Regions from separate parts of the Kitasatospora sp. NPDC058170 genome, predicted to be linked through region 1. Evidence: riboswitches for the same ligand, from Rfam matches in the RefSeq annotation. Region 1 holds a riboswitch; the other holds the start of a gene.
What was found. Region 1 has a riboswitch for FMN ahead of ACFVVX_RS08210 (riboflavin synthase). Riboswitches for the same ligand answer to the same signal wherever they lie in the genome.
Positions count from the first base shown of each region.

Region 2: another riboswitch for FMN. It lies ahead of ribB (3,4-dihydroxy-2-butanone-4-phosphate synthase); the one in region 1 lies ahead of ACFVVX_RS08210 (riboflavin synthase).

Region 1 covers NZ_JBHVUV010000005.1:171,652-178,705, forward strand. The annotation lists gene ACFVVX_RS08185 (GntR family transcriptional regulator) at 1-302, shown strand, start outside; gene ACFVVX_RS08190 (alkaline phosphatase family protein) at 702-2,213, shown strand; gene ACFVVX_RS08195 (HIT family protein) at 2,230-2,649, opposite strand; gene ACFVVX_RS08200 (MSMEG_1061 family FMN-dependent PPOX-type flavoprotein) at 2,781-3,476, opposite strand; gene ACFVVX_RS08205 (antibiotic biosynthesis monooxygenase family protein) at 3,609-3,914, shown strand; FMN riboswitch at 4,364-4,491, shown strand; gene ACFVVX_RS08210 (riboflavin synthase) at 4,701-5,363, shown strand; gene ACFVVX_RS08215 (nicotinamide riboside transporter PnuC) at 5,360-6,007, shown strand; gene ACFVVX_RS08220 (bifunctional 3,4-dihydroxy-2-butanone-4-phosphate synthase/GTP cyclohydrolase II) at 6,004-7,054, shown strand, end outside.
Region 2 covers NZ_JBHVUV010000025.1:120,111-127,164, forward strand. The annotation lists gene ACFVVX_RS27045 (winged helix-turn-helix transcriptional regulator) at 1-63, shown strand, start outside; gene ACFVVX_RS27050 (ABC transporter substrate-binding protein) at 439-1,476, opposite strand; gene ribB (3,4-dihydroxy-2-butanone-4-phosphate synthase) at 1,588-2,244, opposite strand; FMN riboswitch at 2,492-2,622, opposite strand; gene ACFVVX_RS27060 (ABC transporter permease) at 2,854-3,558, shown strand; gene ACFVVX_RS27065 (MFS transporter) at 3,592-4,923, opposite strand; gene ACFVVX_RS27070 (type I polyketide synthase) at 4,916-7,054, opposite strand, start outside.

The DNA.
Region 1 (7,054 bases):
TGGAGAGCACGTACCTCGCGGTGGCCAGGGTGCCCGGGCTGGACCGGGAGTTCGACCCCGAGTCGTCGTTCTACGCGTTCCTCAAGGAGCGGGCGGGCATCGCCTTCGGCGCGGCCGACGAGCGGATCGAGACGGTCCTCGCCTCGCCGCGGGAGGCGCTGCTGATCGGCACGCCGCCCGCGCTGCCGATGCTGCTGCTGCACCGGCTGACCAGGGACGCGGCCGGAGTCCCGGTGGAGCGGGTGCGCTCGCTCTACCGCGGTGACCGGTTCAGCTTCACCACCCACCTCGCCGCCGACTGAGACCGCTCCCCGCCGCGCCGCCGAGCCCGCCGCACCGCACCGCCGAGCCTGCCGCGCCCCATCGCCGACCCCGCCCCGGCCCCGCCGCACCGCGCCCGCCCCGGCCCCGCCCGCCGCCCCACCGGTCACCGCCCCGACCCGACCCGCCGCCCCCAGTTGATCACCAAAAGGTAACGGGTCTGGACCGAATTCGGGCGCTGTTCACGCCCGGGACGAAACCCGGGCGACCTCCGGCCACCCGCCGCTCCGACCGTTGTCACCGCTCCCCCTTCTGCTCCCCTTCCGCTCCATGACGCAGCCCCAGGAGACGACGTGACCGCCGGAACCCCCGCCCCCGGAATCCCCGCCACCGAACCCCGCACCACCGGAACCCGCCCCGCGGGCATCCCCCGCCGAGGACTGCTCCTCGGCACCGCCGCCGCCCTGCTGGCCACCGGCCCGCTGGCCGGCCGCGCCGTGGCCGCCGCGACCGGTACCGCGGCCACCCCCGCGACCACCCCGGCCACCGCCGCCGCCGCAGCCCGCACGCCGAAGGTCCTGCTCATCGGCCTCGACGGCACCATGCTCAACCGCATCAAGGACGCCGGCGCCGCCAACCTCAACGCCCTGATGGCCGGCGGCCTCACCGCCGCCAGCAGCCTCTACGCCAAGCCGATGGCCGAGACCGCCTCCGGCCCCGGCTGGTCCACCGTCGCCACCGGCGTCTGGCCCGACAAGCACAACGTCCGGGACAACAACTTCACCGCCCCGGCCTTCGCCGCCTACCCCGACTTCCTCACCCGCATCGAGACGGCCGCCCCCGCGCGCTCCACCCACGTGATCGCGTCCTGGGCGCCGGTGGCCACCACCATCTGCTCCGGCAGCGTCGACACCCGCATCGCCACCCCGTCCGCCGAGTACGACACCGGCACCACCTCCCGCGCCGTCGCCCTCCTGCGGGACGGCAACCCGGACGCCGTCCTCGTCCACCTCGACAACGTCGACCACGCCGGCCACTCCAGCGGCGCCGCAAGCCAGGCCTATCTGGACGCGATCCGCGGCGTCGACGCCCAGGTCGGCCAGCTGGTGGCCGCCGTCGGCGGCCGGGCCGGCTACGCCCAGGAGGACTGGCTGATCATGGTCACCGCCGACCACGGCCACACCGACACCGGCGGCCACGGCGGTTCCAGCTGGAGCGAGCGGCAGACCTTCGTCATCGCCAACGGCGGTGGCCTCCCGGCCGGTTCGGTCCGCTACGACGTCCGGATGGTCGACCTCGCGCCCACCGCCCTGGCCCACCTCGGCATCGCCGTCGACCCGGCCTGGGGCCTCGACGGCAGCCCGATCGGCAGCCTCGTCCCGGACGCCTTCGACGCGCTGCGCCCCCAGCTCACCGGCCGGGTGGACGAGACCGGGATCGCCGCCGGCACCCTCGGCTTCACCCACACCCCGCCGAGCGGCTGGTCGGTCGACAACTCCGCCATGGGCACCGGCGGCATCGCCGAGTGGCGCGGCTGGAGCTTCACCACCGACGAGTTCTGGACCAAGACCCAGCGCGACCAGAACCGCGAGCTGAACGTCCGCTCCCGGAACGTCTTCGCGGTCGCCGACTCCGACGAGTGGGCCGACAAGACCTTCAAGGGGAGCTACGACTCGACCCTGGTCAGCCCGTCCTACCCGGTGGCGGGGCTCGGCACGGTCAACGTCTCGTACACCACCTACTACCAGCCCGAGGGCAGCCAGACCGCGCAGGTCCTGGCGGTCTGGGACGGCGGCACGCCGACCGTCGTCAAGACCTACACCACCCAGGTCAACGGCCCGCAGACGCTCGCCCTCGCCGTCCCGGCCGGTGCCACCGGCCTGCGGCTGCGCTTCCGCTACACCGGCGACAACAACTGGTACTGGGTGCTCGACAACGTCCGGGTGGGCTGACAGCGCGCGGCGGCGGTCACCCGGGCTCGGCGAGGGCGGCCCGCAGCCGCTCGGCGACCTCCGCCGCGCCCGCCTCGTCCGGGTACCGCCCGCGCGGCCAGAAGAAGCCGCGCAGCCCGTCCTTCGGGTTGCGCGGCACCACGTGGACGTGCAGGTGCGGCACCGACTGGCTGATCCGGTTGTTCGCCGCCACGAAGCTGCCCGCCGCGCCGAGCCCCCGCTCCACGGCGGCGGCCACCCGCTGCACCCGCAGGAAGAACGGGCCCACCTCCGCCGCCGGCAGGTCGGCGAGCGTGCGGTGGTGGGCCCGCGGGACGACCAGCACATGGCCGGGGAAGAGCGGCCGCCGGTCCAGGAACGCCACCGCCACCTCGTCGTCCAGCACCCGGTGGGCCGGTTCCCCGCCCGCCACCACCGCACAGAACACGCAGTCCATCCGCCCATTCAAGCCGCCGCCCGCCGCCCTGGCACGCCGTCGGCGCCGCTTCACCCGTCCGGCGGCGACCCGGGTGCGGGCGGGCGCCGGCGCGGGCCACCCCGCCCCGCGCGCACCCCGCGTGGTCACTCTCACTCGTACCGGTACAGCAGCGACTCCCGCTCGGTCTGCTCGATCATCTCCACGGTGAGCGACGGGTCCCGCAGATGCGAGAGGGTGATCTCGGCCGAGCTGGGCTGCTCGTCCTTGCCGAGCCAGTTCTCCGGCTTCCACGCCGAGCTGCGCAGGAACGCCTTCGGGCAGTGCGCGTAGACCTCCTCGACCGCCAGCACGATCGCACTGCGCGGCGGCTTGCCGACGGCCGTCAGCTGCTCCAGCAGCCGCGGGTCGGTGGAGACGCAGGCCCGCCCGTTGACCCGGAGGGTGGTGTCCCGGCCGGGCACCACGAAGATCAACCCGGCCCGACCCGTCTCGACGATGTTGTGCAGGGTGTCCAGCCGCTTGTTGCCGGTGGCGTCCGGAACGGCCAGCGTGTACTCGTCCAGCACCGACACCAGCCCCGCCGGCCCGCCGCGCGGCGACACGTCGCACCGCCCGGCGGCGTCGGCGCTGGCCACGAAGACCAGCGAGGAGCAGGCGATCAGCTGCCGTGCCACCTCGTGGATGTGGTCCACCTGCTTGCGGCGGGCGTGGTCGCCCGGCTGCTCGTAGATCTCCCGCAGGCTCGCGGCATCCCGGACGGCGCTCTCGCCGAGAGCCGCGAACAGGCTCCCGGGGGCGCCCGACGGGCTGGTTGACGGAACGGCAGTTTCCGATGTGCTGGTCATACCGGGAATCTAGCCGAGCGCCCTCCCGAGCCCTCCGGCCACTGTCCGGGAAAGCCCGGCCAGACCCTCCCCACCAGCGGTTTTCCGCCGATAATGGGGGCCAGGGACGCGCTTTCGCGGGAGGTGGCGGCCGTGATCATCAGGATCTGGGCCGGGCAGGTCATGGCCGGCCATATCGAGGAGTTCTGCGCGCTGCTCACCAGCCGGGTGATCCCCGAGCTCAGGCGAACGGACGGCTGTCTGGGCGGTGAGCTGATGCAGTCGGTGACCGACGACGGCCGCCGCGTGCTCGTGGTGAGCCGCTGGCGCGACGAGGCCGCCCTGCGCGGATACGCCGGGCCGATGTGGCGGATCCGCCCAGTCTGGTCGGAGGGCGAGCTCCGCTATCTCGCGCACCCGCCGGAGGTCACCCACTTCACACCCATCCCGACCGCCTGACGCGCGGCTTCCCGAGCGGCCTGTCCGGGCAGGCCCGCCCGATCCTGCCCCCCCCCCCCGCGCCGCCCCGGCCCCCGCCCCGCGCCGGTCGCCCTTCTTCCAGAGTGCGAGGAATGTTCGAGCCGGACAAGCCAACACCTGTAGTGCCGCACACAGATAGGTGCCGATGTGTGCCGATGCGGGAGGAGCGCCCGGGGTGCCGCGATCGCGCGGACCTCCGCCCACCGCATCGGCGACCGGGTCGCCGACCTGCGACGACGGCACCGCCGTGGCGGGCTGTGGCGTCGGATCCCCGAGTGCCGGTCGTGCCAAGGCGGGAGGCGACGGGGACGCGGCCGAGCGCACCCCGGCGCATTCCCGCCCGTCGCGTGAAACAGACCACAGCGGAAGCCTCTCCCTGGGCCTGTGCGGACCATGGCACAATGACGTCAGAAGTAGCAGTGACGTTCAGCGCACTCCGGGGTCGGTGAAAATCCGAACCGGCGGTTACAGTCCGCGACCCGTCCGCAGCCAGCGGCCGGTTGACCAGGTGAAATTCCTGGACCGACGGTTAAAGTCCGGATGGGAGGTGTGCGCGGCGGACGAAGAGCAGTGCCCGTGGTCCCCCGGTGGACCTCGGGAAGGTGTGCGACGGGAGGACTCCCTCCCGGCGGTCCGACACCCCGACTTCGGGGGGCCGGTCACCGCGACGACGGGCCCGCCCGGTCGGCTCGCGCACCCGTGCCCGTCCGTGTCCTCTCCCGTGCCGCCCCGGAGTCCGCGCCCCCAAGCGCGAGGAGAACCCGGGTGTTCACCGGCATCATCGAAGAGCTCGGCGAGGTCGTGTCGATCGAGGAGATCGGCGACTCCTCGCGAATCCGTCTGCGCGGCCCGGTGGTCTGTCAGGGCGCGCACCACGGCGACTCCATCGCGGTCAACGGCGTCTGCCTGACCGTTGTCGACACCCCCGAGCAACTGGCCGCGGACAGCGGTGAGTTCAGCGCGGACGTGATGGCCGAGACGCTGCACCGCTCCAGCCTCGGCGAACTCGCCCCCGGCTCCCGGGTCAACCTGGAGCGCGCGATGGCCCTGGGCGCACGGCTCGGCGGGCACCTCGTGCAGGGCCATGTCGACGCCACCGGAAAGCTGTTGGCCCGCGAGCCCGGCGAGCGGGACGCGGACGGCAACCTCCGCTGGGAGGTGCTGCGCTTCTCGCTGCCCGCCACCATCTCCCGCTACCTGGTGGAGAAGGGCTCGATCACCGTCGACGGCGTCAGCCTCACCGTGGTCGAGGCCGCCCTGGACAGCTTCACCGTCAGCCTCATCCCCGCCACCCTCGCGCTGACCACGCTCGGCGCCAAGTCGGCCGGCGAGAGCGTCAACCTCGAAGTGGACGTCCTCGCCAAGTACGTGGAGCGCCTGCTCGAATCCCGCACCCTCCCCACCACCATCGCCGGAGATCCCCAGTGAACTGGCTCAGCGGAATCGCTTTCACGGCCTTCGGCGAGCACGTGAAGTGGGCCGACATGATCGGCAACCTGCTCGGTCTGTCCGCCCTGGCGCTCGGCTGGCGCCGCTCGGTGTGGAGCTGGCCGCTCCAACTGCTCTCCGGCGCCGTGCTGATCACCGCGTACCTGAACGGCCATGTGCCGGGCCTGATCGGCAAGCAGCTGATCGTGGTCGCCACCGCGGCCTGGGGCTGGAACCAGTGGCAGCGCGGCCGCCGTGACACCGGCGGGATCGCCGTGCGCTTCGCCAGCTGGCCCGAGCGGGCCGTGCTGGTGGCCGGCACCGCCTTCGGCACCAGTGCGCTGGCCTGGCTGTTCCTGGCCAACCCCAGCCTGTCGTGGAGCCCGTGGTCGGACGCGTACATCTTCGTCGGCACGCTGGCGGCGATGGTCGCCCAGGCCCGCGGCTGGGTCGAGTTCTGGTTCGCCTGGGTCGCCGTCGACGTGGTCGGCGTCCCGCTGGCCTTCAACAGCGGCTACGCCTTCTCCGGCCTCACCTACTCCATCTACTTCGTCCTGGTGCTGCTCGGCCTGCGCTCCTGGTGGCTGAGCACCCGTGAGCCGCGCATCTCGTCCGCCACCGTCCCGCAGGGAGTCACGGCATGACCGCCAACCGGACCACGAACCAGAGCACGAATTACAGCGCGAACCAGAGCGCGAGCGAGACCGCGCAGCAGGCCACGCAGCAGGCCGCGAGCCGGGCCACCGGACCGGGCGACGGCCTCGACCTGGTGCTCGACCCCGTCGAGCGGGCCATCGCCGACATCGCGCTCGGCCGCGCCGTGATCGTGGTCGACGACGAGGACCGCGAGAACGAGGGCGACATCGTCTTCGCCGCCTCCGCCGCCACCCCCGAGCTGATGGCCTTCACCATCCGCTACAGCTCCGGCGTGATCTGCACCCCGATGACCGGCGACGAGCTGGACCGGCTCAAGCTGCCCCCGATGACCCAGGTCAACGAGGACCGCAAGGGCACCGCCTACGCCGTCTCGGTGGACGCCCGCGACGGCGTCGACACCGGCATCTCCGCCGCCGACCGCGCCCGCACCGTCCGCCTGCTCTCCTCCACCGGCACCGAGCCCGGCGACCTCACCCGCCCCGGGCACGTCTTCCCGCTGCGCGCCGTCGAGGGCGGCGTGCTGGTGCGCCCCGGCCACACCGAGGCCGCCGTCGACCTGGCCCGGCTCGCCGGGCTGGCGCCGGCCGGTGCCATCGCCGAGGTGGTCAACGACGACGGCACCATGGCCCGGCTGCCCGAGCTGGTCGCCTTCGCCCGCGAGCACGGCCTGGCGATCATCTCCATCGAGGACCTGATCGCCTACCGCCGCCGCACCGAGCTGCACGTCGACCGGGCGGCCGTCACCGCGCTGCCCACCGCGTACGGGGAGTTCACCGCGGTCGGCTACCGGGGCACCATCGACGGCGTCGAGCACCTGGCCCTGGTCGCCGGCGGCCTGGACGCCGACGGCCGGCTGCCCGACGGCGAGGACGTCCTCGTCCGGGTCCACTCCGAGTGCCTGACCGGTGACGTGTTCGGCTCGCTGCGCTGCGACTGCGGCCCGCAGCTCCAGGCCTCGCTGGAGAAGGTCGCCGCCGCCGGCCGCGGCGTCGTCCTCTACCTGCGCGGCCACGAGGGCCGCGGCATCGGCCTGG
Region 2 (7,054 bases), on a different contig from region 1:
GGACTGGCCGAGCCGGCCTGGCGCGCCGGACAGGCCCGACAGGTCGAGCCGTCGGTCTCCTGACCTGCTGTCATCTCCCTTCGTCCTTCTGGGTACCAGTCTCGTCGTGCCGCATGCCGCTGCCCAGTACGCACAAAAAGGTGGCTACTCGGCTGTGGGCGGAGCCGTCGTGCGCGGCGCGTCGACGGGCCCGTCGTCCAGGGGCCACTCCTTGCCTGTCGGATGAATGCGTGCCGGAGGTCCGGGCCGCGGCCGGCCCGGCTGTCGCAATCGGCGCGTGTTCGGGTTCGTGCCGGGTTCAGGGGATGGACGGCACGAAGACCAGCGTCCATGCCAGGGCCCGCCTTCCGAAACCCACCGACCGGCCGGAAGAGTTCGGCCGGTCGGCCGGTGGGTTTCGGCCGACGTGCGCGGTGGCGGCGGACCGGTCCGCCGGCGCTACGGGAGGAGGGAGTTGTCGAACGCCTCCTGCGCCGTGACCGGCTTGGTGAGCAGCCCGTGGGTCCGCATGAACTCCTCCATGCGGTCCCAGACGGCCGGGTCGTTGTAGCCGGGCTTCGTACCCGAGGACTGCAGGAGCGGGACGGTCTCCTTGAGCACCGCCAGGGCGTCCGCCTGCTTCTTGGCGTCGTCCAGGCCGGGGATGAACTTCTTGCTGAGGTCCACCGCCTGGTCGGGGTGGTCCACGGTGTACTGGACGCCCTTGAGGGTCGCGGCGACGAACGCCTTGAGATCGGCGCTCCTGTTCGTCAGCACGGTCCGGGAGGCGCCGAGGCCGGCCGCGACCAGGGGCAGGGAACTCGCGGAGCCGGCCGGCTGGATCGTCCGGACGGCGGTGCCCGACTGCGCGAACTGGACGGCGTCGTTGTTGAGATAGCCGGTGACCGCGTCGACCTTGTTGCCGACCAGCGCCGCCTGCTGCGTGAAGCCGATGTTCTGCACCTGGACGTCCGAGGCGGACAGGCCGGCGCTCTCCAGCACGGCGAGCAGGGCGAAGTACGTCTCGCCGTACGGGCCGGGGGTGCCGACCGTGCGGCCCTTGAGGTCTGCGGGCTCCTTCACCGGCGAGTCGGCGCGCACCATGACTGCCGCCGGGTACCGGTTGTACAGGGTGGCGATGTCCACGATCGGAACCGACTGGGACCGGGCCTGGAGCATCTCGTCGCCGCCGGCGAAGACCACGTCCTCCTGGCCGGCCGCCAGTGCGCCGAACTGCGCGTCGGTGAAGCTGTGGTGGCGCAGGTTCACCGTCAGTCCGGCGTCCTTGTAGTAGCCGAGGGACTGGGCGGCGTAGAAGGGCGCGAACTGGATGTTGGGCACGTAGGTCAGGCCGATGGTCAGCGCGTGGCCCTCGGCGCGGTCGGCGGAGCCCGCCGTCGCGCCGCCGCAGCCGGTGAGGGCCGACGAGGCGAGCACGGCGAGTGCGGTGAGGCCGGTGAGCCGCCGGACTCTTCCGGACCGGTGGGAACTGTTCACGGGGATCGTTTTCCTCGTTCGATCGGACGGCAGTGCGTCAGGACGGCAGTGCGTCAGCGCTGCGGGGCGTCAGGACGGCACAGTGCGTCAGGACAGCGGGGCGTCAGGGCGTCAGGGCGTGAGGGCGGTCGACTCGGTGGCCAGCCGGTAGGCCAGCAGGTCGCCCACCGAGATCAGTACCAGCCCGTCCCGTTCGGCGAGGTCCCGCAGGTCGTCGAGGCGGGCCATGCTCCAGTCCGGTCGGACCACCTCGCACATGGTGGTCACGCCGGACAGCCCGGCCAGGCGGGACAGGTCCACCGCGGCCTCGGTGTGGCCGTCCCGTTCCAGTACGCCGCCGCGGGCCGCCCGCACCGGGAAGACGTGGCCGGGCCTGGCGAAGTCGGCCGGCCCGGTGGCCGGGTCGGCCAGGGCCTGCACGGTACGGGCGCGTTCGTCGACCGGGATGCCGGTGGTGCCACCGGCGATCAGGTCCACCGAGACGGTGAAGGCCGTGCCGTGCAGGCCGGAGTTGTCGGCCGTCATCTGCGGCAGGCCGAGCTCCTCGCACCGCTCGTACGGCACCGCCGCGCAGACCACACCGGAGGTGTGGTCCAGCACGTACCTCATCGCGGCCTCGTCGGTGTACTCGGCGGCCACCATGAGGTCGCCCTCGTTCTCGCGGGACTCGTCGTCGAAGACGACCACGAAGGCGCCGCGGCGAAAGGCCTCGATCGCCAGCTCCGCACGCTGCAGGCGGTCGGTAGGGGTGGAAAGTGTGGTTGCCATCTGCTCTCTCCTTGGTCGGGGAACCCGGGACCGGTGGGGTCCGCAGGGTTCGCTGATCGACGAGAGAACGCGGCCATCAGGAAGGACGCGTGCTGACGCACACGGACTTCCGCAATGGACGGCGCCGGGTGCGCGGGGAGGGATGGCGAGTGGCAGCTCGCCCCCGTGCACAGACGCCGTTCCGGGGAAAGCGAGCACCAGGTCCGCACCGCGGGGAGCTAACCCCGACAGGCCGGACATCGTGTCGCCGCGCACTACCTTTCATCCGGACTTTCACCGTCGGTCCTGGAGTTTCACCAGGTCAACCAGCCGATGGCGTCGGCTGGGTCGCGGACTATCACCGCCGGTTCGGAATTACACCGACCCCGGAGCGCGCGAACACTCGGAGGGATCATGACACATCCGTCTCAGGATGCGGAAGTGCTTTGGGTCGCACCGGGCCGGTCGCCGCGGTTGTGACAGGATCGCCGCCGGTCGCCGGACACGGCACAGCGGAGTGTCCCGGTACGAGGAGCGAGGAGATCAGCGGTGCGACGGACGGGGCCCAACACGCAGGCAGGGGCCCTCCGGGGCGTACTCGGGACGCTACTGGTCCCGCTCGTGCCCGGCGTGCTACTGCTGGGACTCTGGGCGGCGGCGGTCGACGGAGGCGCCGTGTCGCCGTTCTTCCTCCCCCACCCGGCCGACCTGGCGCGGGAGTTCGTGGCGGAGCTCGGCCGCGACACGCTGCTGGACGCGACCGGGACGACCCTGTACGAGAGCCTGGCCGGCGTCGGACTGGGGACGGCGGTCGCGCTGCCGCTCGGCTACCTGCTGGCCCGCAGCCGCCTCGCCGCCCGCGCGTTGCAGCCCTACCTCGCGGCGACCCAGGCCGTGCCGGCGGTGGCGCTCGCGCCGCTCCTCGCGCTGTGGCTCGGGTACGGCACGTGGCCGGTGGTCGTGCTGTGCGCGCTGATGGTGTTCTTCCCCATCCTGGTCAACACGGTGCTGGGCATCCGCGGCCTGGACCAGGAGGTCCTGGCCGCGGCGCGGGTCGACGGGGTCGGCCGATGGGGAATGATGCGGCACATCGAGTTTCCGCTGGCTCTCCCGAGCGTGCTCGCCGGGATCCGGACCGGCGTGACGCTGTCGGTGACCGGTGCGGTGGTCGGCGAGTTCGTGATGGGCGGCGAGGGCCTCGGTCAGCTGCTGGCCGTCCAGCGCAACGGCTCGGACACGCTCGGGATGTTCTCCACCCTCCTGATGCTCTCGTTGCTCGCGGTGGCCCTGTACGCGCTGATGCGCCTGCTGGAGGGCGGCCTGGAGCGGCGCTGAGGTGCCGGGCCCGGCCGGCTGCCTGACGCACCGTCAGGTGCGGCCGGTGTACGTGCTGCGGGTCCGTTCGGCCCACCGCATCGTGGCCGGGAAGAGCAGGAACCCGAGGGCGAACACCGACCCCGTGACGAGCCAACCGACCCCGGCCAGCCGGTCGGTGAGCCCGGTGACCAGGAGGGGGCCCAGGACCCTGGGCAGCGTCGTGCCCAGCTGGAAGGCGCCACCGTACTGGCCCTGGGCGTCGGGGTCCGCGAGGTCGTAGCGGACCGTCCACCGGGCGCTCTGCCCCCACAGCTCACCGAGCGTCAGCAGGCCCACGGAGACGGCCAGTGCGGCGACCGCGGGCCAGGTGGGGAGCCGGTCGGTCACCGCGGTCAGTGCGCAGCTCGCCGCCAGGCTGAGGAACGCCCACCGGTGGCGCCTGGTCGCTCCGGCCAGGGTCTCGGCGCCGCGGGCCGCGCGGACCTGGAAGACCATCACGAGCAGGGTGTTGACCCCGATCAGCCACGACGCGGCGGGTCGCGGCGCGTCGGTGTGCGACACCACCCACAGCGGGACGCCGACCGTCAGCACGATGTCTCCCAGCATGATGAGCCCGCTGACCTGGGCCATCGCCTGGTAGGGCAGGTCGCGCAGCGCGGTGAGGCCCGACGGTGCGTCCTTTCGGCCGCCGGTACCGGGGAGCCGGGGGAGGCGCAGGTAGAGCCCGCACGCCAGGAGGGCGGTGGCGGCGTTGCCGAGCATCAGCGCGGTGTAGGCGGCCCTGGTGTCCGCGGCGATGGCGAGGCCGGCGGCCAGGACGCCCAGGGAGAAGCCCCCGTTGAAGACCGCCCGGCTGTACGCGGACACCGCGACCCGCTGGTCGGGCCCGATCAGGCCGGACAGGACGGCCTGCCGTCCGACGTCCCCGCCGCTCTCCGCCACGCCCAGGGCGGTGATCACCAGGAGGAACGGCCAGAACGAGGTGACCTGGGTCGCCGTGACGAGCAGGACCGCCTGCAGGGCGACCATCGCGATCGTCACCTCGCGCGGGCCGTGGCGGTCGGCGAGGTGGCCGACGGGGACGCCGAGGGCGAGGCCGGCCAGTCCCGCCACCGACAGGCCCAGGCCGACCTGGGTGGGTGACAACCCGACGGAGCGGACGAAGAAGACGGCGCTGCCGGAGATGTACAGGCCGAGCCCGATGCTGGTGACCAGTGACGCCAGGACGATCAGCCGGGCCGCCCCCGGCGCCGGCAGCCGCTCCGTGAGGCGACGGCGCCACCGGGTCGGGGCCGCGGGCGGGGTGGCCGTCGGCAGGGTGGGCGCGGGCGGGGCCGGCGTGGGGTGCCGGTCGGCTGCCCCGGTGGTCGAGGACTCACTCATGGCCGCTGCTCCTGTCGGTGCCGTCGGCACTGCGGCGTGCCGTGATGAGCGCGGCCTGCGCGGCGAGCGTACGGGCCTGGTAGGTGTCGTTGAGGGAGAGCTCGACGTGGAAGGTCTCCTGGATGCCCGCCAGGAGGGAGACGGCCAGCAGTGAGTGGCCGCCGAGTTCGAAGAAGTCGGAGTCCGGCCCGATCCCCTCGGCGCCCAGCAGCCTGCTCCAGATCCCGGCGAGTGCGGTGCGGGCCTGCGGTGAGCCGGCCGCGGGGGCGGGGGACGGCGCGCCGGGCAGCTCCCCGGTGGTGGCCGAGGGGTCGGTCGAGGAGTCGGTCGGGCGCCCGGTCGAGGAGTCGGCTGCAGCGGCGGGTCGGGCTCCCGGTGCGTCGATCCAGTGCCGGGTCCGGGCGAACCGGTAGGTGGGCAGCGGGACCCGTCGGCGGACCCGGTCGCCGCGCTGGGCGTCCCAGTCCACCGACGCTCCGGCGGACCAGGCGGTGCCGACGGCGTCGGACAGCATCCGGCGGGCGTCGGACGGGTCCTCGGCGGGTCGCGGCATGGTCGCGGCCAGGACTGCGGGGTCGGCGGCCGCCCGTCGGAGGGCGAGCCCGGTCAGCGCCCGTCCGGGACCGACCTCCAGCACGATCGGGTTGGGCAGACCGAGGACCGCGGTCAGGCCGTCGGCGTAACGCACCGGCTCGCGGAGGTGCTCGGCCCAGTAGTCGGCCGAGTGGCCCTTGCGGCGGTTGGTGAAGGCACCGGTGACGTTGGAGACGACCGGGATCCTGAGCCGTGAGAACGTGACCGCGCCGGCGAGCGTGCGGAACTCCTCCAGCACGGGGTCCATCAGGGCGGTGTGGAAGGCGTGGCCGACGCGCAGCGGTCGCGCCGTCGTCCCCTCGTCGGCCAGCTGCCGGGCGAGGACGGCGACGTCCTCGGAGCTGCCGCCGACCACGGTCACGGCCGGCGCGTTGACGGCGGCGACCGACAGGGTGCCGCTCAGCCGGCCGCGGACGGCCGACTCCGGGGCGAGCACCGCGAGCATCGCGCCGTGCGGCGCCCGGGCCATGATCTCGCCACGTGCGGCGACCAGGCGCAGGCTGTCCTCCAGGGACATCGCCCCGGCCAGGCAGGCGGCGGTGTACTCGCCGACGCTGTGGCCGATCATCGCCTTCGGCCGCAGCCCCCAGGCGGTCAGTGCGGTGGCCAACGCGTACTCGGTGACGAACAGTGCGGGCTGGGCGAGCCGGGTGTCGGTGAGTTCCCCGGTGTCGGCGGACGTCGGCCGGTCGCAGGTCAGCAGACGGGCCAGGTCCTGGGCCAGGCCGGGCTCCAGGAGCGCCAGGCAGCGGTCGAACGCGGCGCGGAACTCCGGGACCTCGCGGTGCAGGCCGGCCGCCATGCCGACGTACTGGGAGCCCTGGCCGGGGAACTGGAAGACCAGCGAGGAGGACCGGGGCACGCGGCGGACGGCGGCGCTGTCCAGGGCTTCGCCGAGTCCGTCGAGCCCGTCCACGGTGACGGCGCGCCGCCACTCCAGGTGGGCCCGTCCGGTCTGCAGGGTGTGGGCGACGTCGCCGAGCGGGAGGCGTGCGGTGGCGAGGTGCCGGACCAGGTCGGCACCGGCGGCCAGGACGCCCTCGCGGGTGCGGGCCGACTGGACGACGATCTCCACGGTCCGGGCTTCGGGGGCGGTCGGCGGTGCGGCCGGCGGAGCCTCCTCCAGGACGACGTGCGCGTTGGTCCCGCCGATGCCGAAGGAGCTCACCCCGCAGCGCCGGGGCGATCCGGACGACGGCCACGGCCGGGCCTCGCGGTTGAGGTGGAAGGGGCTCCGGTCCGGTCGCAGTTCGTCGTTGGGCTCCTCCCAGTTGATGCTCGGGGGCAGCACCAGGTGCTTGAGGGCCAGCACGGCCTTGATGAAGGAGGCGATGCCCGCGGCGGCGTCGAGGTGGCCGATGTTCGGCTTGAGGCTGCCGATCGCGCAGCCGGCGCGTCGCTCGGTCCCGTCCTGGAAGGCCGCGGTCAGGGCGGCGATCTCGATGCCGTCGCCGAGTTCGGTGCCGGTGCCGTGCGTCTCGACGTAGTCGATCTCCGCCGGGCCGACCCCGGCGGCGCGCAGCGCCGCACGGATGAC